DNA from 2 places in the Streptomyces sp. NPDC012769 genome. Region 1 is predicted to be linked to the other one. Evidence: riboswitches for the same ligand, from Rfam matches in the RefSeq annotation. Region 1 holds a riboswitch; the other holds the start of a gene.
What was found. Region 1 has a riboswitch for cyclic di-AMP ahead of ACFY7C_RS25195 (M23 family metallopeptidase). Riboswitches for the same ligand answer to the same signal wherever they lie in the genome.
Positions count from the first base shown of each region.

Region 2: another riboswitch for cyclic di-AMP. It lies ahead of ACFY7C_RS08400 (M23 family metallopeptidase); the one in region 1 lies ahead of ACFY7C_RS25195 (M23 family metallopeptidase).

Region 1 covers NZ_JBIBCP010000005.1:16,974-28,110, forward strand. Annotated here, with positions in the region: gene lhgO (L-2-hydroxyglutarate oxidase) at 1-1,149, shown strand, start outside; gene trmB (tRNA (guanosine(46)-N7)-methyltransferase TrmB) at 1,303-2,022, shown strand; gene ACFY7C_RS25185 (PrsW family intramembrane metalloprotease) at 2,201-3,514, shown strand; gene ACFY7C_RS25190 (aldo/keto reductase) at 3,570-4,520, opposite strand; gene ACFY7C_RS25195 (M23 family metallopeptidase) at 4,571-5,668, opposite strand; cyclic di-AMP (ydaO/yuaA leader) riboswitch at 5,680-5,827, opposite strand; gene ACFY7C_RS25200 (PP2C family protein-serine/threonine phosphatase) at 6,040-7,122, opposite strand; gene ACFY7C_RS25205 (MerR family transcriptional regulator) at 7,633-8,373, opposite strand; tRNA gene ACFY7C_RS25210 (tRNA-Met) at 8,490-8,563, opposite strand; gene ACFY7C_RS25215 (rhodanese-like domain-containing protein) at 8,626-9,120, opposite strand; gene sigJ (RNA polymerase sigma factor SigJ) at 9,331-10,224, shown strand; gene ACFY7C_RS25225 (amidinotransferase) at 10,296-11,137, opposite strand, start outside.
Region 2 covers NZ_JBIBCP010000001.1:1,879,092-1,890,228, reverse strand. Annotated here, with positions in the region: gene ACFY7C_RS08410 (M16 family metallopeptidase) at 1-89, shown strand, start outside; gene ACFY7C_RS08405 (M16 family metallopeptidase) at 116-1,483, shown strand; cyclic di-AMP (ydaO/yuaA leader) riboswitch at 1,686-1,851, shown strand; gene ACFY7C_RS08400 (M23 family metallopeptidase) at 1,864-2,634, shown strand; gene ACFY7C_RS08395 (GntR family transcriptional regulator) at 2,803-3,486, shown strand; gene ACFY7C_RS08390 (HPr family phosphocarrier protein) at 3,641-3,922, opposite strand; gene ACFY7C_RS08385 (GNAT family N-acetyltransferase) at 4,116-6,977, shown strand; gene ACFY7C_RS08380 (DUF5998 family protein) at 7,079-7,672, shown strand; gene ACFY7C_RS08375 (alkaline phosphatase family protein) at 7,672-8,877, shown strand; gene ACFY7C_RS08370 (thymidine kinase) at 8,937-9,584, shown strand; gene ACFY7C_RS08365 (GlxA family transcriptional regulator) at 9,622-10,617, opposite strand; gene ACFY7C_RS08360 (YfhO family protein) at 10,757-11,137, shown strand, end outside.

The DNA of each region.
Region 1 (11,137 bases):
ATCGTCGGCCTGTCGACGGCGTACGCGATCACGCGCGCCGCGCCGGGCACCCGCGTCACGGTCCTGGAGAAGGAGCACGCGCCGGCGCGCCACCAGACCGGGCGGAACAGCGGCGTGATCCACAGCGGGATCTACTACCGGCCGGGCTCGCTCAAGGCCCGCTTCGCGGTCGAGGGCGCGGCCGAGATGGTCAAGTTCTGCGCGGAGTACGGGATCCCCCACGAGGTCACGGGCAAGCTGATCGTCGCCACCGGGCGCGAGGAGCTGCCCCGGCTGCACGCGCTCGTGCAGCGCGGCCGGGAGAACGGGATCCCGGTGCGCGAGCTCGGCCCGGCGCAGATCAGCGAGTACGAGCCGCGGGTGCGGGGCCTGGCCGCGATCCACGTGGGCACGACGGGCATCGTCGACTACGGGGCGGTGGCGGCCAAGCTGGCCGAGGCATCGGGCGCCCGCATCCTGTACGGCTCGGAGGTCACCGTCATCGACCGGCGGCCCTGGGGCGTGGCGGTGCGCACGGCGGCGGGCCGCGTGGTGCGGGGACGGGTCCTGGTGAACTGCGCCGGACTGCACTGCGACCGGGTGGCGCGGCTCGCGGGCGACGACCCGCAGATGCGGATCGTCCCCTTCCGGGGTGAGTACTACGAACTGGCGGACCCTTCGCTGGTGCGGGGCCTGGTCTATCCGGTGCCCGATCCGGCGTTCCCCTTCCTCGGCGTCCATCTGACCCGCGGCATCGACGGCGGTGTCCACGTCGGACCGAACGCGGTCCCGGCGCTCGCCCGGGAGGGCTACGGCTGGTCGGTCGTCCGCCCGCGCGAGCTCGCGGGCACCCTCGCCTGGCCCGGCAGCTGGGCGATAGCCCGCGCGCACTGGCGCTACGGGGCGGGCGAGCTGCACCGCTCGCTCTCCAAGCGCGCCTTCACCGAGGCCGTACGGCGCATGCTGCCGCTCGTCGAGGAGCGCGACCTGCGACGGGCGACCCCAGGGGTGCGGGCGCAGGCGGTGCTGAAGGACGGCACGCTGGTGGACGACTTCCTGATCCGCGAGTCGGCACGCACGGTCCATGTCCTCAACGCGCCCTCGCCGGCCGCGACGGCCTCCCTGCCGATCGGCCGCGAGGTCGCGGGCCGGGCACTGGCGCTGCTGTAGGGGACGGCGGGTCCGGCCCCGGGGGCGCCCCGGGCGGCGGGCCCGGCGGGGCTCGGCCGGGCCCCGTAGAATCGGGGCATTGTGTCTGAGCAGCCTGTGAACCCCCCGCGCCCCGCCCCCGCCGAGCAGCCCGTCGCGCGTCGCGGCAGCCGCATGTTCGCACCCGGGGAGGGGCCCTCGCCCGATCCGGCGGGGTCGCACTTCGAGCGGCGGATCCGCAGCTTCCAGCCCCGCCGCAGCCGCGTCACCGCGGGACAGGCCGAGGCCATGCTGAAGCGCTGGCCCGACTGGGGACTCGACATCGACGGCAGCCGGGTGCTCGACCTGGACGAGATGTTCGGGGGGCTGCCGGTCGTCCTGGAGATCGGCTTCGGGATGGGCGAGGCCACCGCGCAGATGGCGGCCGCCGACCCCGGCACCGGCATCCTCGCCGTGGACGTGCACACCCCCGGCCAGGGCAACCTGCTCGGCCTCGCGGACCGCAACGGCCTGACCAACGTCCGGGTCGCCAACGGTGACGCGATCATCCTGCTGCGCGAGATGCTCCCGCCGGAGTCCCTCGCCGGCTGCCGGGTCTACTTCCCGGACCCCTGGCCCAAGAAGCGCCACCACAAGCGCCGGCTCATCCAGCCGGACTTCCTCACCCTGCTCGCGCCCCGGCTCAAGCGCGGCGGGCTGCTGCACTGCGCCACGGACTGGGAGCCGTACGCGGAGCAGATGCTGGAAGTGCTCACCGCGCACCCCGACTTCGAGAACACCCAGGGCGACGGCGGCTACGCCCCGCGGCCCGGGTACCGGCCGCTGACCCGCTTCGAGGGGCAGGGGCTCGACAAGGGGCACGTCGTCCACGACCTGCTCTTCCGCCGCCGGTAGACAGGTTTTCCACAGACAGCCACGGGCAGCCTCAGGCGCCCCGACCGGGTTTTCCACAGGAGGCGGGAACTCCCTCGCCGCTGTCGGTGGCGCTCGTTAGGGTCGTCGTGTGTCGTCGAACCCCATCGCCGGTCCTGCCGCCGAGCCCGTCCCCGCCCACTCGCACGCCCAACCGGCCGTGCCCGCGCCCGCTCCCGTGCCCGAGCTCGAGAGCGACCAGCCGGACTTCGCGGCCGTCCCGGAGCGTGCCAAGTGGCGTTACAAGCCGCGCAAGGCGTTCTGGCGCAGCCGGGTGCTGCGGGCCGTCGCGCTGATCGCCGTGCTCGCGCTGTGCGCGCTGGCGATCCTCGCGCTGGTGCGGGAGCAGACCGGCACCGAGGGCTTCCTCGTCGGCCTCGGCCTCGCGGTGCTGCCGGTGCCGCTGCTCATGGCCGCGTTCCGCTGGCTGGACCGGGTCGAGCCGGCTCCCTGGAAGAATCTCCTCTTCGCGCTCGCCTGGGGCGCGTTCGCCTCCACCCTGGTCGCGATCCTCGCCAACTCCTTCGCCGTGGAGTGGATCAGCAGCGCCACCGCCGACCCCGGCTCGGCCGACACGCTGGGGGCGACCGCCGTCGCCCCCGTCGTGGAGGAGATCGCCAAGGGCGCCGCCGTGCTGCTGCTCTTCCTCTTCCGCCGCCGGGACTTCACCGGCCCGGTCGACGGTTTGGTCTACGCGGGCTTCACCGCCACCGGCTTCGCCTTCACCGAGAACATCCTCTATCTGGGCAACGCCTTCGGCGAGGACCAGGAGTTCGGCGCCGCCGGGCTCGGCTCGGTGACGGTGGGGACGTTCTTCGTCCGGATCATCATGTCCCCGTTCGCGCACCCGCTGTTCACGTCGCTCACCGGCCTCGGCTTCGGCTTCGCCGCCCTGCTCCCGGTCACCGCCCGGGCCCGCCGCACCCGGCTGGTGCTGCTGCCGCTGGGCGGTCTGCTCCTCGCCATGGGCATGCACGCCCTGTGGAACGGCTCGGCGACCTTCCACCCGCTGGCCTTCGTCCTGGTCTACGGGATGTTCATGGTGCCGGTGTTCGCGCTGCTGACCTGGCTCGCGATATGGAGCCGGCAGAAGGAGCTGCGCACGATATCCGGGGAGCTCCCGGCGTACGCGACGGCCGGCTGGCTCGCCCATGACGAACCGCTGGCGCTGTCCTCGATGCGGGCCCGGGCCCTGGCCCGGGGCTTCGCCGCCCGCAGCTTCGGCAAGCCGGGCGCGCAGGCCGTCGGTGAGTACGAGGCGTTCGCGACGACCCTGGCGTTCCTGCGCCACCGGGCCCGTCGCGGCCAGGCGGCGCCGGACTTCACGGCCCGCGAGCAGGAGCTGCTGCACCACCTGTGGCAGCGCCGCCGGATCGCCTCCCCCGCGCTGACCCACGCGGCCCGGGTGACCGGCCGGGTGTGGGTGCCGCCGCAGTATCTGGACTACGGCGGCTACAACCCGTACCGGAGCTGACGGCCCCCCACCGGCGGGCCCGCCGCGCGGCCGGCCGCGGGCTCGGGCGGTCGGGTCAGCGGACCTGCGACGCCTCCGTCAGGGTGGCGAGCTCCGCGTCCGTCAGCCGCAGGTCGGCGGAGGCGACGAGCGCCGGGAGCTGCTCGACGGTGCGGGCCGAGGCGATCGGGGCGACGACGGTCGGGCGGGAGGCCAGCCAGGCCAGGGCGACGCTGGCGACCTCGGCGTCATGGGCCTCGGCGACCGCGTCGAGGGCGGCGAGGACCTTCGGACCGCGCTCGCTCTCCAGGTGCTTGGCCGCACTGCCGGCGCGGACGCTGCTGACGGTGCCGCCCGGCCGGTACTTGCCGGTGAGGAAGCCGGAGGCCAGTCCGAAGTACGGCACGGCGGCGAGCCCGGCCTGCTCGGCGGTCTCCATCAGCGCGCCCTCGTAGGTGTCACGCGAGACCAGGTTGTACTGCGGCTGGAGGGCCACATAGCGGGTGAGGCCCTCGGCCGCGGCGAAGTCGAGGGAGGCGCGCAGCCGCTCGGGGGAGATGTTGGAGGCGGCGACGGCGCGGACCTTGCCGTCCTTCACCAACTGGTCGAGGGCGGTGACGATCTCCTCGACGGGCACGGACTCGTCGTCGAAGTGCGTGTAGTAGAGGTCGATGTAGTCGGTGCCGAGGCGGCGCAGCGACTCCTCGGCGGCGGCCTTGATGGTCGTGGCGCTCAGGCCCTTGTACTGCGGGTGGGCGCCGACCTTGGTGGCGACGAGGACGTCGGAGCGGTTGCCGCGGGAGGCCGTCCAGCGGCCGATGACGGTCTCCGACTCGCCGCCCTCGTTCCCCTCGGCCCAGGCGGAGTAGACGTCGGCGGTGTCGACGAAGTTGCCGCCGGCGGCGGCATAGGCGTCGAGGACGGCGAAGGACTGCGCCTCGTCGGCGCTCCAGCCGAAGACGTTGCCTCCGAGGGCGAGCGGGAAGACGTGCAGGTCTGAAGTGCCCAGCTGGCGAAGAGAGGTCATGAGTCGGTCAACCCCCCGCGCCGCCGGGCGTATTCCGTTTCCGGCCGGACTCAGACGGTCAGGCCCTTGGAGCGGAGCCAGGCCGCCGGGTCGATGCCGTCGCCGGACGGGGTGTGGACCTCCAGGTGGAGGTGGGGGCCGGTGACGTTGCCGGTGGCGCCGACGCGGCCGATGGTCTCTCCGGTGCCGACCGACTGGCCCGCGCTCACCGTCATCGACGACAGGTGCGCGTACCAGATCTCCGTGCCGTCCGCGAGCTCCAGGACGATCCGGTAGCCGTACGAGCCGGACCAGCCCGCCGACTTCACGGTGCCGCCGTGGACGGCCTTGACCGGGGTGCCGGTGGGGGCGGCGAAGTCCAGGCCGGTGTGGTAGCCGGAGGACCACATCGAGCCGGACTCGCCGTAGGTCGAGGTGAGCGTGTACGAGGAGGTGGGCATCGCGTAGGAGGCCGCGAGCCTGGCCAGGCGCTCGGCCTCGGCCTTCGCCGCCGCCTCCTCCTCCGCCTTCTTCTTCGCCTCGGCGGCCGCCTGCTCCGCCGCCTCCGCCTTGGCCTCGGCCTCGGCCGCCGCCTTCTCGGCCGCGGCCTTCTCCGCGGCCGCCTTCTCGGCGGCGTCCGCGGCGGCCTGCTGCTGCTCGGCCTGCTGGAGGATGCGGGCGCGCAGCGCCTCGCCGGCGTCGGTCCGCGTGCCGGTCGCGGAGGCCCCGGCGCCGGAGGCGTCGTCGGCGGTGGTGAAGGTGAGCGCGGTGAGCGGCTGGGTGTTGTTCCCGGCCGCGACCGTGTCGGAGCCCTCCGAGCCCTCGGAGCCCTTGTCGTCCGCGCCGATCAGTGCGCCGACGCCGGGCAAGTCGGAGGCGTCGGGCAGGTCGACGTCCGGCAGCGCTATGGAGACCGGCGGCCTCTCCTGCGCGGTGGCCAGCCCGCCGGCGCCGACCGCGGCGATGACGCCGACACCCAGCACGGTGGAGGAGCGGGCGAAGTTGGACCGCTGCTTGACGACGCGGTGGCGTCCGCCGGAACGGCCCCGGTCCCGCAGGGAGTCCTCGGTGGGGTTCCACTCCTCCCCGTCCGCGCCCGCGGCGCCCGTCGCCCCGGAGGCGTCGAAGTAGTCGAAGGGGGATTGCGGAGCAGGGGTGTTGGAGGCCACGGAGGCGCTCTCCTTTCCTTCCTTCTCGCCTACCGGGTTAGCTGACGGGTTCGGAGCAGGAAGGTCTCCTACGGGCGGTGCCGCATGGGTGCGGTGGGGCCCGATTCACCCCAAGTGGTGGTTCCCCGGTTCCCTTACGGGATTCGGCGCGTGCGCACGGTGCCGTCTCTTGCGACGGCTGGGACGACCGCGCTGCGTTATCGAACGTTAATAGACGTGACCTCCCGATTCCAAGCCGTTCCCCTTGATCATTAGCTGAATTGGTAGGGAAACGCCCGAGTTGATCCCCCTTCAGAAGGGTGTCAGGACCAAACGCTCAAACTGACGTTACGTCAATTGTTATCGGAGTGACACCCTGCCACTACGCCCCGTCACACCCGGGGTCCGCCGCCCGGCGGCACCACCGGCATGGTCCGCCGCCGCTCCGGCTGCCCCGCCGCCGGACGGCTCACCGCGAGCAGCGCCATGTCGTCCGTGGTGCCCCCGCCCGAGTGCCGCCGCACGTCCGCCACCAACGCGTCCAGCAACTCCTCGGGCCCCGGGAAGATCCGCCCCGAGAGCCGCTCCCGCGGGTCGTAGAAGACCCCCTCCGCGTCCCGCGCCTCCGACAGACCGTCCGTGTAGAACAGCAGCGTCGCACCCGGCGGGTACGGCGACTCCTCGGCCCGGTCCGGCCACACCGCCAGGTCCCCCATCCCCAGCGGCAGCGCGGCCTCGCTCGGCCGCAGCACCTCCACACCGCCGTCCGCCCGCAGCAGCAGCGGCTCCGGATGGCCACGGTTGACCACCCGCACCACCCGATCGCCGCCCGGGATCTCCGCGAGCACCGCGGTGGTGAACCCCTCGAACGCGTCGAGCCCGTCGCGCCGCGTGCCCTCCCGGGCCAGCGCCCGCTCGAGCCGCGCCGCCACCCCCTCCAGCGTCGCCTCCTGCTCGGCCGCCTCGCGGAAGGCGCCGATCACCACGGCCACCGCCTCGACCGCGCCGAGGCCCTTCCCCCGCACGTCGCCGACCACCAGCCGCACCCCGTGCGGGGTGTCCTGCACCGCGAACAGGTCGCCGCCGATGAACGCGTCCGCCTGCGCCGCCTCGTAACGGGCGGCGATCTGCAGCCCCCCGATCCGCTCGGCCGGCGTGGGCAGCACCGCCTTCTGCGCCGTCTCCGCGATCACCCGCGCCGAGGCCAGCCGCTCCCCGCTCCGCCGCACCACCCGGCTGATCAGCACCGCCAGCGCCGACACCGTGGCGACCGTCAGCGTCTCCGTCAGCGTGGGGATCTGCGCCACCGTCCCGTTGTAGACGTGCAGACCGACGCTCGCGAGGACGGCGGCGATGCCCGTGAGCAGCGTCGTGAGCGTGGAGAAGAAGGGGGCCGCGATCAGCGGCGCGGCCGAGAACATCGGCGCCGCCGTGTACTGGGCCGGGGTCGACGCGTCGAAGACGACCCCGCCCATGATGACCAGCGGAGGGAGCGCGCGCAGAAAACGCCGTGCGCCACGGTACGGGCCGTACGGCGGCCGGGCGGACGCGCCGCGGGCCGCACCCGGGGGGCCCGAGGACGTACCGGCGGACGGCCCGGAGGCCGAGCCGGAGGAAGAGCCGGAGCCCGGACCGGAGGACGGACCGGAGCCGGCACCGGAGGACGGACCGGGGCGGCGGGCACCCGAAGGGCCCCGCCCGCGCCGCGCCGCTGCTCGCGCCACCTGTGCTCTCCCGCCTGGACGTGCCCGGCCGCGGACGGACCCGCGCCCTGTCCAGGGTGCCGTCAGGCGGAGCGGCTCGGCGACTCCTCCTCGGCCGGTTGGCGTACCGGCGGCGGCTCGGCCGGCCGGCCGCCCCGGGCCGGCAGCGCCATCACCCCCGCGCGGCCGAGGCCGGCCCCGCGCTCAGCCCCCGGCAAAGGGGCCGGCGCGGTTTCGGCCACCGTTCACTTCGGACTCCGCACGGAGCCCGGGAGCCCGGAGCTACAGGTTCCGCTCGGCGAAGACCGCCATCGCGTCCCGGACGAGGACGGCGGTGCCCTCCCCGTACCGGTCGTAGTTCCGGGTGAACCGCGGGTCGTCCACGTACATCCGGCCGAGACCGATGAAGTACTCCTTCGTCGGCGTCGTCGTGGTCGACAGCCACGCGTGGTGCCGTCGGGTGATCGCCTGCACCTCCTCGCTGTCGGGCGCGAGGCCCTTCGCGGCGGCCGCGGCGAAGTCGCGGGCGATGCCGTTCTGCTCGTCCATGAACGCCTTCTTCTCGGCGTCGCCGAGCGAGCGCCACCAGCGGTCGCCCCGCTCGTACGCCTCGCGGCCCCAGCGCTCGGTGACCTCGGCCTCGTACCGCGTGTGGTCGAAGCCGTCGAACATCTCCTCCGCCATCAGTTCCTCTCCTCTCTCGGTCTTGTGGAGAGTGGTGCGTACGGCCTCGATCTGCCGCCCGATGCGCTCGCGCTCCCGCTCGAGGAGGGCCAGATGCGTGCGCAGGGCGGCCGAGGTGTCCCGCTGGCCTTCGAGGACCTCGGCGATGGCGGGCAGGGAGAGCCCGAGCTCGCGCAGCAGCAGGATCCGCTGCAGCCGCATGAGTGCCGCCTGGTCGTAGTACCGGTAACCGTTCGCGCCGATCCGGCTCGGCTCCAGCAGCCCCAGGTCGCCGTAGTGGCGGAGGGTGCGGCTGGTGGTGCCGGCCTTTCTGGCGATCTCCTGGATCGACCACTCCATGCCGACCACGCTAGAACTTGACGTTACGTAAAGGTCAAACCGGAAATCGGGTCACGTGGTCCGCACACGACGAAGGCCCGGATCGTGAGAACGATCCGGGCCTTCGTGCTACTGAGTAGCGGGGACAGGATTTGAACCTGCGACCTCTGGGTTATGAGCCCAGCGAGCTACCGAGCTGCTCCACCCCGCGTCGGTGAATATGACCTTACGGCATGGTCGCCCGAAACCGAAATCGGTTTCCCCGGCAGCCGGTCAGCAGCCGCAGTCCTCCGCGTCGACCGGCGCCGTCAGCGGGTCCGCGTCCTTCTGCTCGGCGCCTTCCCAGGTCTCGTAACCGAAGCCCTCGCGCACCCAGTACTCGAAGCCGCCCAGCATCTCCTTCACCTGGAAGCCCAGCTCGGCGAGGGCGAGCGCGGCGCGCGTGGCGCCGTTGCAGCCGGGGCCCCAGCAGTACGTGACGACCGGGACGCTCTTGTCGAGGAGCTGCTCGGCCTGCTCGGGGATGAGCGCGGTCGGCAGGTGCACGGCCCCCGGCACGTGGCCCTGGTCCCAGGACGCGGTGGAGCGGGAGTCGATCACGACGAAGCCGGGGTCGCCGCCCGTGGCGCGGGCCTCGGCGAGGGCGGAGGCGACGTCGGACACGTCGGCGTGGAAGGCGAGGCTCGCGGAGAAGTAGGCCGCGGCGGCGGCCGGGGAGGCCGGGGGCGTACGGAGAACGGGATTGACCTGGTTCGCTGTCGTCGTCATGGTGATCAATCTAGGGAAGATGATCACCACGCTGAAGTGGCGATCCACGGCGGTCGGGGGGATCGGCCGGGGATTGCCGGGCGTTCAAGGCGGCCCGGCGGGGATCTCACGTACCGGAACGGAGAGGGCGGGAAAAGCCCCCTGTCGTCACATCCGTGTCCCGCCGTCCGTCATCACCATGTGACCGGACCCGAAGGGGAAGAGGCAACGATGGAGAACGAGCGCATGACGGGCCTCACGCCGCAGCTCCTGGCGGAGCGTTTCGAGGCCGACCGCGGCCATCTGCGCGCGGTCGCCTACCGCATGCTCGGTTCGCTCGGCGAGGCCGAGGACGCCGTCCAGGAGGCCTGGTTCAGGCTGAACCGCTCCGACGTGGCCGAGGTGCGCAACCTCAGCGGCTGGCTGACCACCGTCGTCGGCCGGGTCTGCCTCGACATGCTCCGCACCCGCACCTCCCGCCGCGAGGACCCGCTCGAGTACTACGTCCCCGACCCGGTCGTACGGGAGGAGGGCACCGCCGACCCCGAGAAGGAGGCGCTGCTCGCGGACTCCGTCGGCCTCGCGCTGCTCGTCGTCCTGGAGACCCTCGCCCCGGCGGAGCGGCTGGCCTTCGTCCTGCACGACATGTTCTCCGTCTCCTTCGACGAGATCGCCCCCCTCGTCGAGCGCACCCCCGCCGCCACCCGTCAGCTCGCCAGCCGCGCCCGCCGCCGCGTCAAGGACGCCGCCCCGACACCCGAGCCCGACACCACCCGGCAGCGCAAGGTCGTCGACGCCTTCCTGGCCGCCTCCCAGGCCGGCGACTTCGAGGGGCTGCTCACCGTCCTGGCCCCCGACGTCGTCCTCCGCGTCGACGGCGGCGACCTCACCGCGGCCGCCTCCAAGCTGGTCCGCGGCGCCGAGGCGGTCACCGCCCAGGCCCTCACCTTCGCCAGGTACCGCCACGAAGCCCGCCGCGTCACGGTCAACGGCGCCGCCGGCCTGGTCTCCCTCGCCCACGGCTCCCCGGTCGGCCTCATGGCCTTCACGATCGTCGACGACCGCATCGTCGAGATCGACATCGTCGCGGACCCGGACCGCCTTGCGGCCCTGGGAGTGCGCTGACGACGACCGGCTCAGGGGCCCGCGTTCCGGCATCCGGGCCATCGGCCGCCGGGCCGCGGGCGGCCCCGAGGTCACGCCGTGGCGGAGTCGAGGGTGCCGCGGCGGCGGACGTCGAGGGTGGCGCAGTGGAAGGAGCCGCCGAAGGGGGCGTAGTGGAGAAGGTCGCAGGGGATCGGGTCGAACCCCCAGGTCTCGAGGGCGCGGAGCATGCCGGTGTGGTGGCGGTCGGCGATCACGCGTTCGCCGTCGATGACCAGGACGTTCATGCTGAGCCACTTGCCGCAGATCGACGTGAACTTGAGCAGGCGCTCGCTGATCGGGTCGGGTTCGGGCGCGATCAGGATGTCCCATGAGTCCAGGACGGGGGGCAGCCGGTCGACGTCGACGTACTCCGGGTTGACCAGGGCCCGGCCGGGGGCGAGCGGGAGGAAGGTCGTGTCGATGTGCATGGGGGTGTGGCAGCGGCTCTCGATCTCGTGGATGCGGTAGCCGGGGCCGAGATGCCGGCGCAGCCACTCGATGCCCATGCGGTTGGTGACGTTGCTCGGCGTCACGAAGAGATCGCGGCCGGCCCGTACGAAGTCCGCCGCGTCGAACACCGGCTCGAACTCGGTCACGATGCGGCGGACGGGCTCGCCGTCCCGCGCGGGCCGGAAGTCCGGCTCGTACAGCGCGTCCGTCAACTGCGGCTTGGGCGCCGCCGTCCAGCGCGCCCCGCGCCGGAAGTAGTCCTTGAGGACCGTGCGGTAGGAGTGGGTCTCGAAGTAGCGGCAGGGCCACGCCATCGGCGTCTCGATGATCTCGTCACCGATCACCAGCAGGCTGTCGCGCGGGCAGGAGTTGGCGAAGCCTCGGGAGGTCCAGTCGGGGGTGGCGTAGGGCCGCCTGTGGTCGACCGGGTCCGGCCGCCGGA
Region 2 (11,137 bases), on a different contig from region 1:
TGCGTCCGGACAACCGCGCCGTCCTGGTCTACGAGCCGGTGGCCGGCGAACAGAGCGACAGCGACGAGGAAGAGGGAGCGGACCAGTGACCGACGCTGCCGCGTCTTTGACGAGCATGACCTTCCACCCGCAGCCCCAGCCGGGCGAGGCCAAGCCCTGGGCGTTCCCCGCCCCGGAGCGCGGCGCGCTCGACAACGGCCTGACCGTGCTGCGCTGCCACCGTCCCGGCCAGCAGGTGGTGGCCGTCGAGATCTTCCTCGACGCCCCGCTGGACGCCGAGCCCGAGGGCCTGGACGGCGTCGCCACCATCATGGCGCGCGCCCTCTCCGAGGGCACCGACCAGCACAGCGCCGAGGAGTTCGCCGCTGAGCTGGAGCGCTGCGGCGCCACCCTCGACGCCCACGCCGACCACCCCGGCGTGCGGGTCTCCCTGGAGGTGCCGGTCTCCCGGCTGCCCAAGGCGCTCGGCCTGCTCTCCGAGGCCCTGATCGCCCCCGCCTTCGCCGAGACCGAGATCGAGCGCCTGGTGCGCAACCGGCTCGACGAGATCCCGCACGAGACGGCCAACCCGGCCCGCCGGGCCGCCAAGCAGCTCTCCAAGGAGCTGTTCCCGGCCGCCGCCCGGATGTCCCGGCCGCGCCAGGGCACCGAGGAGACCGTCGGCGCGATCGACGCGGCCGCCGTCCGCGCCTTCTTCGACGCCCACGTCCGGCCGGCCGCGGCCACCGCCGTGGTCGTCGGCGACCTCACCGGTGTCGACCTGGACAAGGTGCTGGACGAGTCCCTCGGCGCCTGGACGGGCGCTCCGGCCGAGCCCCGCCCCATGCCGCCCATCACGGCCGACGACACCGGCCGGGTCGTCGTCGTGGACCGCCCCGGCGCCGTCCAGACGCAGCTGCTCATCGGCCGCGTCGGCGCCGACCGCCACGACCGGGTCTGGCCGGCGCAGGTGCTCGGCACGTACTGCCTCGGCGGCACCCTCACCTCCCGCCTGGACCGCGTCCTGCGCGAGGAGAAGGGATACACCTACGGCGTGCGGGCCTTCGGCCAGGTGCTGCGCTCCGACGGCAAGGGCAACGGCGCCTCGATGCTCGCCATCAGCGGCTCGGTCGACACCCCGAACACCGGCCCGGCGCTCGAGGACCTGTGGAAGGTGCTGCGCACGCTGGCCGCCGAGGGGCTGACCGACGCCGAGCGGGACGTGGCGGTGCAGAACCTGGTGGGCGTCGCCCCGCTCAAGTACGAGACGGCCGCCTCCGTCGCGGGAACGCTCGCCGACCAGGTCGAGCAGCACCTCCCGGACGACTACCAGGCGCAGTTGTACGCGCGGCTTGCCGAGACGGGCACGGTGGAGGCGACCGCGGCCGTGGTCAACGCCTTCCCGGTGGACCGGCTCGTGACCGTGCTCGTCGGCGACGCGTCGAAGATCGCGGAGCCGGTGCGGGCACTCGGCATCGGTGAAGTGACCGTCGTCACCGGCTGATTGAGTTGCCGTCACGGACGGCGGAGGACCCCGACGACCTGCTTCGTCGGGGTCCTCTCGTATGTCCGTATTGTCGTCGATCATGCCTGAATGCCCTGTGGCATGTCTTACAAACGAGCGCGTCTGTTTGGCGATTGCCCGAAGATCGGCCTAGCGTCGACCCGGCTGTCCGGCCGTTGCACCACGCCGCATCCGCGGCAACGGACAGTCATCGCCGAGTCCCCGCAAGGCGCGAGCCTGGGGAGCCGGGGACCCGCACGCAGTCCCTGGGGTGAATCGGACGCCTTCGCTCCGCGCGGAGGGGCCCGTAGGAGACCTTCCTGCTCCGAACCCGTCAGCTAACCCGGTAGGCGAGAGGGAAGGAAAGGATCAGCCACTACATGGCGTTCACCCGTGCCACCGGGAAGCATCGTGGTCCGAGCCGAATGGCGCGCCGCAACGCCGGCCTCGTCGGCGTGGCGACCCTCGCCACCACCGGCGTCATCGGCACCCTCGCCTCCCCGGCGCTCGCCGCCGACACGGAGGAGCCCTCTCCCGAGGACACCGGCCTCACTCAGGTGATCACCGAGGAGTCCCTCTCCGAGCGGGTCGACGCCCAGGCCGCCGCGCAGGAGAAGGAGGCCTACGAGGCCGCCGCCCGCGCCAAGGCCGCCGCCGAGGCGAAGCGCAAGGCCGAGGCCCGCGCCAAGGAGATCCGCGCCGCCAAGGAGCGCGCGGCCCGTGAGGCCGAGCGCAAGCGCCTGAACTCCTTCCAGCTCCCCGTCGCCGGCACGTACGTGTCCACCGGTTACAAGACCGGCGGCTCGCTCTGGTCCTCCGGCAGCCACTCCGGCATCGACTTCCACGCCTCCTACGGCAGCAAGGTCGTCTCCGTCGGCACCGGCACCGTCGTCGAGGCCGGCTGGGGCGGCGCGTACGGCAACAACATCGTCATCCGGATGCACGACGGCACGTACACCCAGTACGGCCACCTCTCCGCGATCAGCGTCTACGTCGGCCAGAAGGTCACCCCCGGCGAGCAGATCGGCATCTCGGGCTCGTCCGGCAACTCCACCGGCCCGCACCTCCACTTCGAGGCGCGCACCAGCGCCGAGTACGGCTCGGACATCAACCCGATCTCCTACCTCCGCGCCCGCGGCGTCGACGTCTGATCCGACGGACCCGCTCACACGACCGAAAAGGCCCCGGCTCCTGAGAGCCGGGGCCTTTTTCGTCCCCGAATTCCGGGGCGGCATCGGAAATTCCGGCGTCCTGCAATAGAGTCGCCGGAACAAGCGCCGCTCGATGGGGTTTCGCGCGGATCAAAGGGGAGGTCGGACATGCGCATTCCCGCGCACTCGGTATGCACGGCGATCCGGGACGACATCGTCTCCGGGGTGTTCGAGCGCGGTGCCCGGCTGACGGAGGAACAGCTCGCCCGCCGCTACGGCGTCTCCCGCGTCCCGGTCCGCGAGGCCCTGCGCACCCTGGAGTCCGAAGGCTTCGTGGTCACCCGCCGCCACGCCGGCGCCCATGTCGCCGAGCCCACCGAGCAGGAGGCGGCCGATCTGCTGGAGATGCGGTCGCTGCTCGAACCGCTCGGTGCCGCCCGCGCCGCGCAGCGGCGCACCGACGCCCACCTCAAGGTGTTGCGCGGCCTGGTCAGGCTGGGGCAGGAGCGGGCCAGGCGCGGCCGGGGCGAGGATCTGGCCTCGCTGGGCGGCTGGTTCCACGAGACCCTGGCGCAGGCCTCCGGGAGCCCGCCGCTCACGGCGCTGCTCACCCAGCTGCGGCACAAGATCGCCTGGATGTACGCGGTCGAGCCGGCCGACCGGCCCGTGGAGGCGTGGGCCGAGCACGGGGCGATCGTCGACGCCGTGGCGCGCGGGGACGCCGAGCGGGCCCGGGCCCTGACCGCGCTGCACGTGGAGCACACGCTGCCGCTGCACCGGCTGAAACGACCGGAGCGGGCGCGTGTGAGGGTTTCGCAACATGTCGTCAACATCGTGGGCCGGCCGAATTAACACGGGCACCGTATACAAAGAGGTGGGAATTCCGGGGCGTCCTTCGGGCTGCCCGAATTCCGGCAGTCCTGAATTCCTCGAAAAAAGAAGCCGTACCCACCGGAATTCCGGCGGCTACGGCTTCTTGTCGATCCGTCGTCGGGGAGGAGACGGGTCAGACGGTCTCGGGGAGCTCCTCGAGACCCTCGGCGACCAGCTTCGCCAGGCGGTCGAGCGCGGCCTCGGCGCCGTCGGCGTCCGAAGCGAGCACGATCTCCTCGCCGCCCTGGGCACCCAGGCCGAGCACCGCGAGCATGGAGGCGGCGTTGACCGGGTTGCCGTCGGCCTTGGCGATCGTCACGGGGACGCCGGCGGCCGTGGCGGCACGGACGAAGATGGAGGCGGGGCGGGCGTGCAGGCCCTCGGCCCAGCCGACGTTGACGCGGCGCTCAGCCATGGTGGTTGCCCTTCAACTTTCAGCGGTTGTCTAGACCAGTCTCTCACGGGTGACGACATGCTCGTACCGACCTTCGGCCCCGGCGGGGGCGGCCCTTCGGCCTTCCCCACCTTGCCCGGAGCGCACCTGCGGCGCGACCGCTGCCACGGTCACGACCGGTGCCACTGTCGGACCCCGGCCGTAGTCTTGCCCCATGCAGAGCGCGTCGGAACAGTCGCCACAGCCGGAGCACGCGTATCCCGACCACTGGGAAGCGGACGTGGTGCTCCGCGACGGCGGCACCGCGCGCATCAGGCCCATCACCGTCGACGACGCCGAGCGACTGGTCAGCTTCTACGAGCAGGTCTCGGACGAGTCGAAGTACTACCGCTTCTTCGCGCCCTACCCGCGCCTCTCCGCCAAGGACGTCCACCGCTTCACCCATCACGACTTCGTCGACCGGGTGGGACTCGCCGCGACCGTGGGCGGTGAGTTCATCGCCACCGTGCGCTACGACCGCATCAACGACCAGGGGCGCCCCGCCTCCGCACCCGCCGACGAGGCCGAGGTCGCCTTCCTCGTCCAGGACGCCCACCAGGGGCGGGGTGTCGCCTCCGCCCTGCTCGAACACATCGCGGCCGTCGCCCGGGAGCGCGGGATCCGCCGGTTCGCCGCCGAGGTGCTGCCCGCCAACAACAAGATGATCAAGGTCTTCACGGACGCCGGCTACACCCAGAAGCGCAGCTTCGAGGACGGCGCCGTCCGCCTCCACCTCGATCTGGAGCCCACCGACCGCTCCCTCGCCGTCCAGCGCGCCCGCGAACAGCGCGCCGAGGCCCGCTCCGTGCAACGCCTCCTCGCCCCCGGCTCCGTCGCCGTGATCGGCGCCGGCCGGGCCCCCGGCGGCGTCGGCCGGACCGTGCTGCGCAACCTCCTCGACTCCGGCTACACCGGCCGCGTCCACGCGGTGAACGCCGCACTGGGGGAGGGGCCGCACGAACTGGAGGGCGTCCCCGCCTTCCGCTCCGTCGCCGACATCGGCGAGCCCGTCGACCTCGCCGTCGTCGCCGTCCCCGCCGAGCGCGTCCCCGAAGCCGTCGCCGACTGCGGCGAGCACGGCGTGCGCGGCCTCGTCGTGCTCTCCGCCGGATACGCGGAGAGCGGCGCCGAGGGCCGCGAGCGCCAGCGCGCCCTGGTCCGCCAGGCCCGCTCGTACGGCATGCGGATCATCGGGCCCAACGCCTTCGGGATCATCAATACGGCCGAGTCCGTCCGGCTGAACGCCTCGCTCGCCCCCCAGATGCCGGTCGCCGGGCGGATCGGGCTCTTCACCCAGTCCGGCGCCATCGGCATCGCGCTCCTCGCCGGCCTGCACCGGCGCGGCGCCGGTCTCTCCTCCTTCCTCTCGGCCGGCAACCGCGCCGACGTCTCCGGAAACGACCTCCTCCAGCACTGGTACGACGACCCCGCCACCGACGTCGTCCTCCTCTACCTGGAGTCGATCGGCAACCCCCGCAAGTTCACCCGGCTCGCCCGCCGCACGGCCGCCGTCAAGCCCGTCGTGGTGGTCAAGGGCGCCCGGCACAGCGGCAGCGCCCCGCCCGGCCACCGCGTCCCGGTCACCCGCATCCCGCACGCCACCGTCTCCGTCCTGCTGCGGCAGGCCGGAGTCATCCGCGTCGACACCGTCACCGAGCTCGTCGACGCGGGTCTGCTCCTCGCCGACCAGCCCCTGCCGGCGGGCCCCCGCGTCGCCATCCTCGGCAACTCAGAGTCCCTCGGCCTGCTCACCTACGACGCCTGCCTCACCGAGGGCCTGCGCCCGCTGCGCCCCCTCGACCTCACCACCGGAGCCGGCCCCGCCGACTTCCGCGCCGCGCTCACGGCCGCCCTCGCCGACGACGCCTGCGACGCCGTGGTCGTCACCGCCATCCCCTGGGTCGGCGAGAACGGCGCCACCGAGTCCGGCGACGGAGAGGTCCTCGCCGCGGCCCTCCGCTCCGCGGTCGCCGCCGCCCCCGGCCCCGCCAAGCCGGTCGTCGTCGTCCACGTCGAGATGGGCGCCCTCGCCGAGGCCCTGTCCGCGGCCACCCGCACCCGCCCCGCGGGCCCCGCGACCCCGGTCGCCCCCGCCCCGGCCCCCGCCACCGAGCCGGCGGCCGCCGCATCGGAGGAAGCCGCCGGGCAGCCACCCGCCCGCGGTCCCATCCCCGCCTACCCCGCCGCCGAGCGGGCCGTCCGCGCCCTCGCCGAGGCCGTCCGCTACGCCCAGTGGCGCCGCCAGACCGCCGCCGACCCCGGCCGGGTCCCGGAGTTCGAGCACATCGACGAGACCGGGGCCGCCGCCCTCATCGAGCGGATCCTCGGCGAGCCCGCCGTCGACGCGCGCGGCGTCACCCTCGGCACCGAGGACACCCTCGCACTCCTCGGGCGGTACGGGATCGAGGTCCTGCCCACGCTACCCGCGCCCACCCCCGACGACGCCGTACGGGCCGCCGCCCGCCTCGGCTTCCCCGTCGCCCTCAAGACCACGGCCCCCCACCTGCGCCATCGCCCCGACCTCGGCGGCGTACGCCTCGACCTCGCCACCGAGGAACAGCTGCGCACGGCCTACGCCGAGCTCACCGAGACCCTCGGAAAGCCGGAGGAGCTCCAGCCGGTCGTCCAGGCCATGGTCCCCCGCGGTGTCGACACGGTCGTCCGCGCCGCCATCGACCCCGCCGTCGGCGCCGTGCTCTCCTTCGGCCTCGCCGGAGCCGCCTCCGAGCTCCTCGGCGACATGTCCCACCGACTGGTCCCCGCCACCGACCGGGACGCCGCCGACCTCGTCCGCTCCATCCGCACCGCCCCCCTCCTCTTCGGCTGGCGCGGCTCCGCCCCCGTCGACACACCCGCCCTCGAAGAACTGCTGCTGAGGGTCTCCCGGCTCGTCGACGACCACCCCGAGGTCGTCGCCATCTCCCTCGAACCCGTCGTCGTCGCCCCCCGCGGCCTCTCCGTCCTCGGCGCCACCGTCCGCCTCGCCCCGCCCCCGCCCCGCACCGACCTGGGGCCGCGCCGGCTCCCGAGCTACTAGCCTCGCGACCGGCCGAGCGGGGGAAGGAGGGTGCCGTGAGCGAGTCGCCGAGCAGCGGCGGAGGGCCGGAGGGGCCCCCGTCGCCCCGTAGGATGGAGTCCATGGCGAAGACCGGTACGACGACCCAGGGGCTGCGCGCGGCGATCGAGCGCAGCGGCTACTACCCGGCCCTCGTGGCCGAGGCGGTGGAGTCCGCCGTCGGCGGCGAGGCCGTCGCGTCGTACGTGGTCCACCAGGAGACCACCTTCGACGCGAACGAGGTCCGTCGCCACGTCACCGTCCTGGTCCTGACGGCCAACCGCTTCATCGTCAGCCACACCGACGAGCAGGCCGCCGACAGCAGCTCCCCGACGCCGTACGCGACGACCTCCACCGAGTCCGTGAAGCTCGACCGGATCTCCTCGATCGTGGTCAGCCGCGTCGTCGCCAACCCCGAGTCGTACACCCCGGGCACCCTGCCCCGCGAGGTCGTCCTCACCATCGGCTGGGGCGCCGTCTCCCGCATCGACCTGGAGCCGGCCGCCTGCGGCGACCCCAACTGCGACGCCGACCACGGCTACACCGGCAGCTCCACCGCCGACGACCTCAGCCTCCGGGTCAGCGACGCCGGCGACGGCCCGGACACCGTCCGGCAGACCCTCGCCTTCGCCCAGGCGCTCTCCGAGGCCACCGCGTCGACCACGGCCACCCGCTGATGGTCCAGCCCGTGGCCCTGACCCAGGGCTGGCCCGACGACCCGGTCCCGCTCGACCCCGCCACCGCGCCGGTCCCCGAGTACGGCTCCGGCTCCCTCGCCGACCTCCTCCCCACCCTCGTCGCCGGCCAGGGCGTGCCCGGCTGCGAGGCGCGGATCACGGAGCTCGAGCCCGCCGACCGCAACTGCGTCTTCCTCATCGACGGGCTCGGCTGGGAGCAGATCAAGGCCCACCCGGACGAGGCGCCCTATCTGACCTCGCTGCTCGCCACCTCCCGCGGCGGCACCGGCCGCCCCCTCACCGCCGGCTTCCCGGCCACCACCGCGAGCTCCCTCGCCTCGGTCGGCACCGGGCTCTTCCCCGGCACCCACGGCCTGCCCGGCTACACCGTGCGGAACCCGGACACCGGCGAGCTGATGAACCAGCTCCGCTGGAAGCCGTGGACCTCGCCGCAGGTCTGGCAGCCGTACCCCACCGTCTTCCGGCTCGCCGACGAGGCCGGGATCCACACCGCCCAGGTCTCCTCGCCGGTCTTCCGGGACACCCCGCTCACCAAGATCGCGCTGAGCGGCGGAACGTTCCACGGACGGCTCTCCGGCGAGGAGCGCATGGACCTCTCCGCCGAGCAGCTCGCCGCCGGCGACCGCTCCCTGGTCTACACGTACTACAGCGAGCTCGACGGCGCCGGACACCGCTTCGGCATCGGGTCCGACGCCTGGCGCGGCCAGCTGATGTTCGTCGACCGGCTCGTCCAGCGGCTCGCCGAACAGCTCCCGCCCCGCGCGGCGCTGTACGTCACCGCCGACCACGGCATGGTCGACATCCCCTTCGACGAGGACCACCGGATCGACTTCGACGAGGACTGGGAGCTGCGCGCCGGTGTCGCGCTCCTCGGCGGCGAGGGCCGCGCCCGGCACGTCTACGCCGTCCCCGGCGCCCAGGCGGACGTCCTGACCTGCTGGCGCGAGGTCCTCGGCGACCGCTTCTGGGTGGCGGGCCGTGACGAGGCCATCGAGCTCGGCTGGTTCGGCGACCGGGTCGACGAGCGGGTGTACGGACGGATCGGCGACGTGGTGGCCGCCGCCGACGGAGACCTCGCCATCACGGCCTCCGTCAACGAGCCGAACGAGTCCGCGATGGCGGGCATGCACGGGTCCATGACCGCGGCGGAGCAGCTCGTACCGCTCCTCCAAGTCCGTTCCTGACGCGCCCCGCTCCTCCCGCCCCCGTCCCTCCCCCGATCGTGAAAGGTCATCGACCTCCCATGCCCGAGCTGGTGTTCTTCTCCGGAACGATGGACTGCGGAAAGAGCACCCTCGCTCTTCAGATCGAACACAACCGCTCCGCGCGGGGCCTCCAGGGCATGATCTTCACCCGGGACGACCGGGCCGGAGCGGGCAAGCTCTCCTCCCGGCTCGGTCTCGTCACCGACGCCGTCGAGGCCGCCGAGGGCTTCGATTTCTACGCGTACCTCGTCGCCCATCTGTCGAAGGGCGGGCGCTGCGACTACGTCATCGCCGACGAGGCCCAGTTCCTCGCGCCCGAGCAGATCGACCAGCTCGCCAGGGTCGTCGACGATCTCGAGCTCGACGTCTTCGCCTTCGGCATCACCACCGACTTCCGCTCCAAGCTGTTCCCCGGCTCACAGCGGCTCGTCGAGCTCGCCGACCGGGTGGAGGTCCTCCAGGTCGAGGCCCTGTGCTGGTGCGGCGCCCGCGCCACCCACAACGCGCGCACCGTCGGCGGCGAGATGGTCGTCGAGGGCGCCCAGGTCGTGGTCGGCGACGTGAACGCGGGGGACGAGGTCGGGTACGAGGTGCTGTGCCGCCGACACCACCGCAAGCGGATGACGAGCGCGACGGCGCGGGCGGCGGCCCTTTCGCCCGACGTGCTGCCGGTCAGCCTGGGCTGACCGACTGCGAGGGCGCCGATGGCGAGGGCCGCGCCCGTCAGTCGCCGGGGGTGGCCCGGAAGCGGCGGCGGTACTCCATCGGCGTGGTGTCGAGCCGACGGCGGAACGCCCGTATCAGCGTGTCCGTCGTGCCGAAGCCGCAGAGCGTGGTGATCCGTTCCAGGGTGGCGTCGGTGGACTCCAGCTGGTGGCGGGCCATTTCCACCCGGGCCGACTCCACGTAGGCGCTCGGTGTCGTCCCCAGCTCCGCCTTGAAGATCCGGGTGAGCTGGCGCTCGCTGACGTGGGCGCTGGCGGCGAGGTCCGCGAGGGTCAGCCGTTCGCCGATGTTGCGGCTGATGTAGTGGCGCAGGTCCTCCATCCGCCGGGTCGTCGAGACCGGTTCGAGGGGCACGCTGAACTGGCTCTGCCCGCTGGGCCGCTTCAGGTACATCACCAGCTGCCGGGCGATCCGCAGCGCCGTCGTCTCGCCGAAGTCGTCGGCGACGAGGGCGAGCGCGAGGTCGAGGCAGGAGCTGATGCCCGCGCCCGTCCACACGTTCCCGTCCCGGATGAAGATCGGGTCGGCGTCGACCTCGACCGCCGGATGGTCGGCGGCGAGCTGCTGCGCGGTCGACCAGTGGGTGGTGGCCCGCCTGCCGTCGAGCAGACCGGCGGCGGCCAGGATGTGCGCCCCGACACACACGGAGGTGACCCGCCGGGTCCGCTCGGCGAGGGACCGCACCCGGTCGACCACACCGGGGTCGACCAGCGCGTGCACCCGGCGCCGCTCGTCCATCTCGACCGCGCCGGGCACCAGGAGGGTGTCGACGGCCCGCGTGGCCAGCGCGTCGAAGGTCGTGTCGGGCAGGACGCGCACGCCGGCGGAGGTGGTGACCGGGTCCATGGTCTCGGCGGCGAGGACGACCTCGTAGCCCGGCCCGTCGTCCGTCTCGCGGCGCAGGAGGGCGAAGACCTCGGGCGGTCCGGTGACGTCGAGCAGGTCGACGCCCTCGAAGAGGACGATGACGACGAGTCGTTCGACGGTGCTCATGGGATCTCCGGTCGGTGGGCGAACGCGATGTCCGGAGGTGCATGGTACGGAGCCCGTCGGTCAGGGGCACCGGCTGTTCACCTGAGGTGTGCTCGGGGACCTCCTGCTGATCGGCCGCGAGTCGCACGGCTCGGCGGTAATGCGTCTCTACGGCGACCGTCATCGCCGAGCCGACCTTGGAGGACGTGTGCCACCCGCCGCCCAGACCGAGCCCTCCCCGTCCCGGCCGCGGCTGCGGGCGGCGGCGGGCGCGGCGCTGCTGACCGGTCTGCTGTTCTGCCTCGCCGGGCGGCTCGCGGGGAGTCACCCCCTCGGATCCCGCACCCGCAACATCGTCGACCTGGGCCAGCAGTACCTTCCGTACCACGCGTACTGGCGGAAGCTGATCACGGGGGAGACCCACGGCGATCTCTTCCTGAACTGGACGTCGGGTTTCGGCTCCAACTTCCTCGGTGACTTCGGCACCTATCTGAGCAGCCCGTTCGACCTGCTCGTCGTCCTCTTCCCGGCCGACCGCACC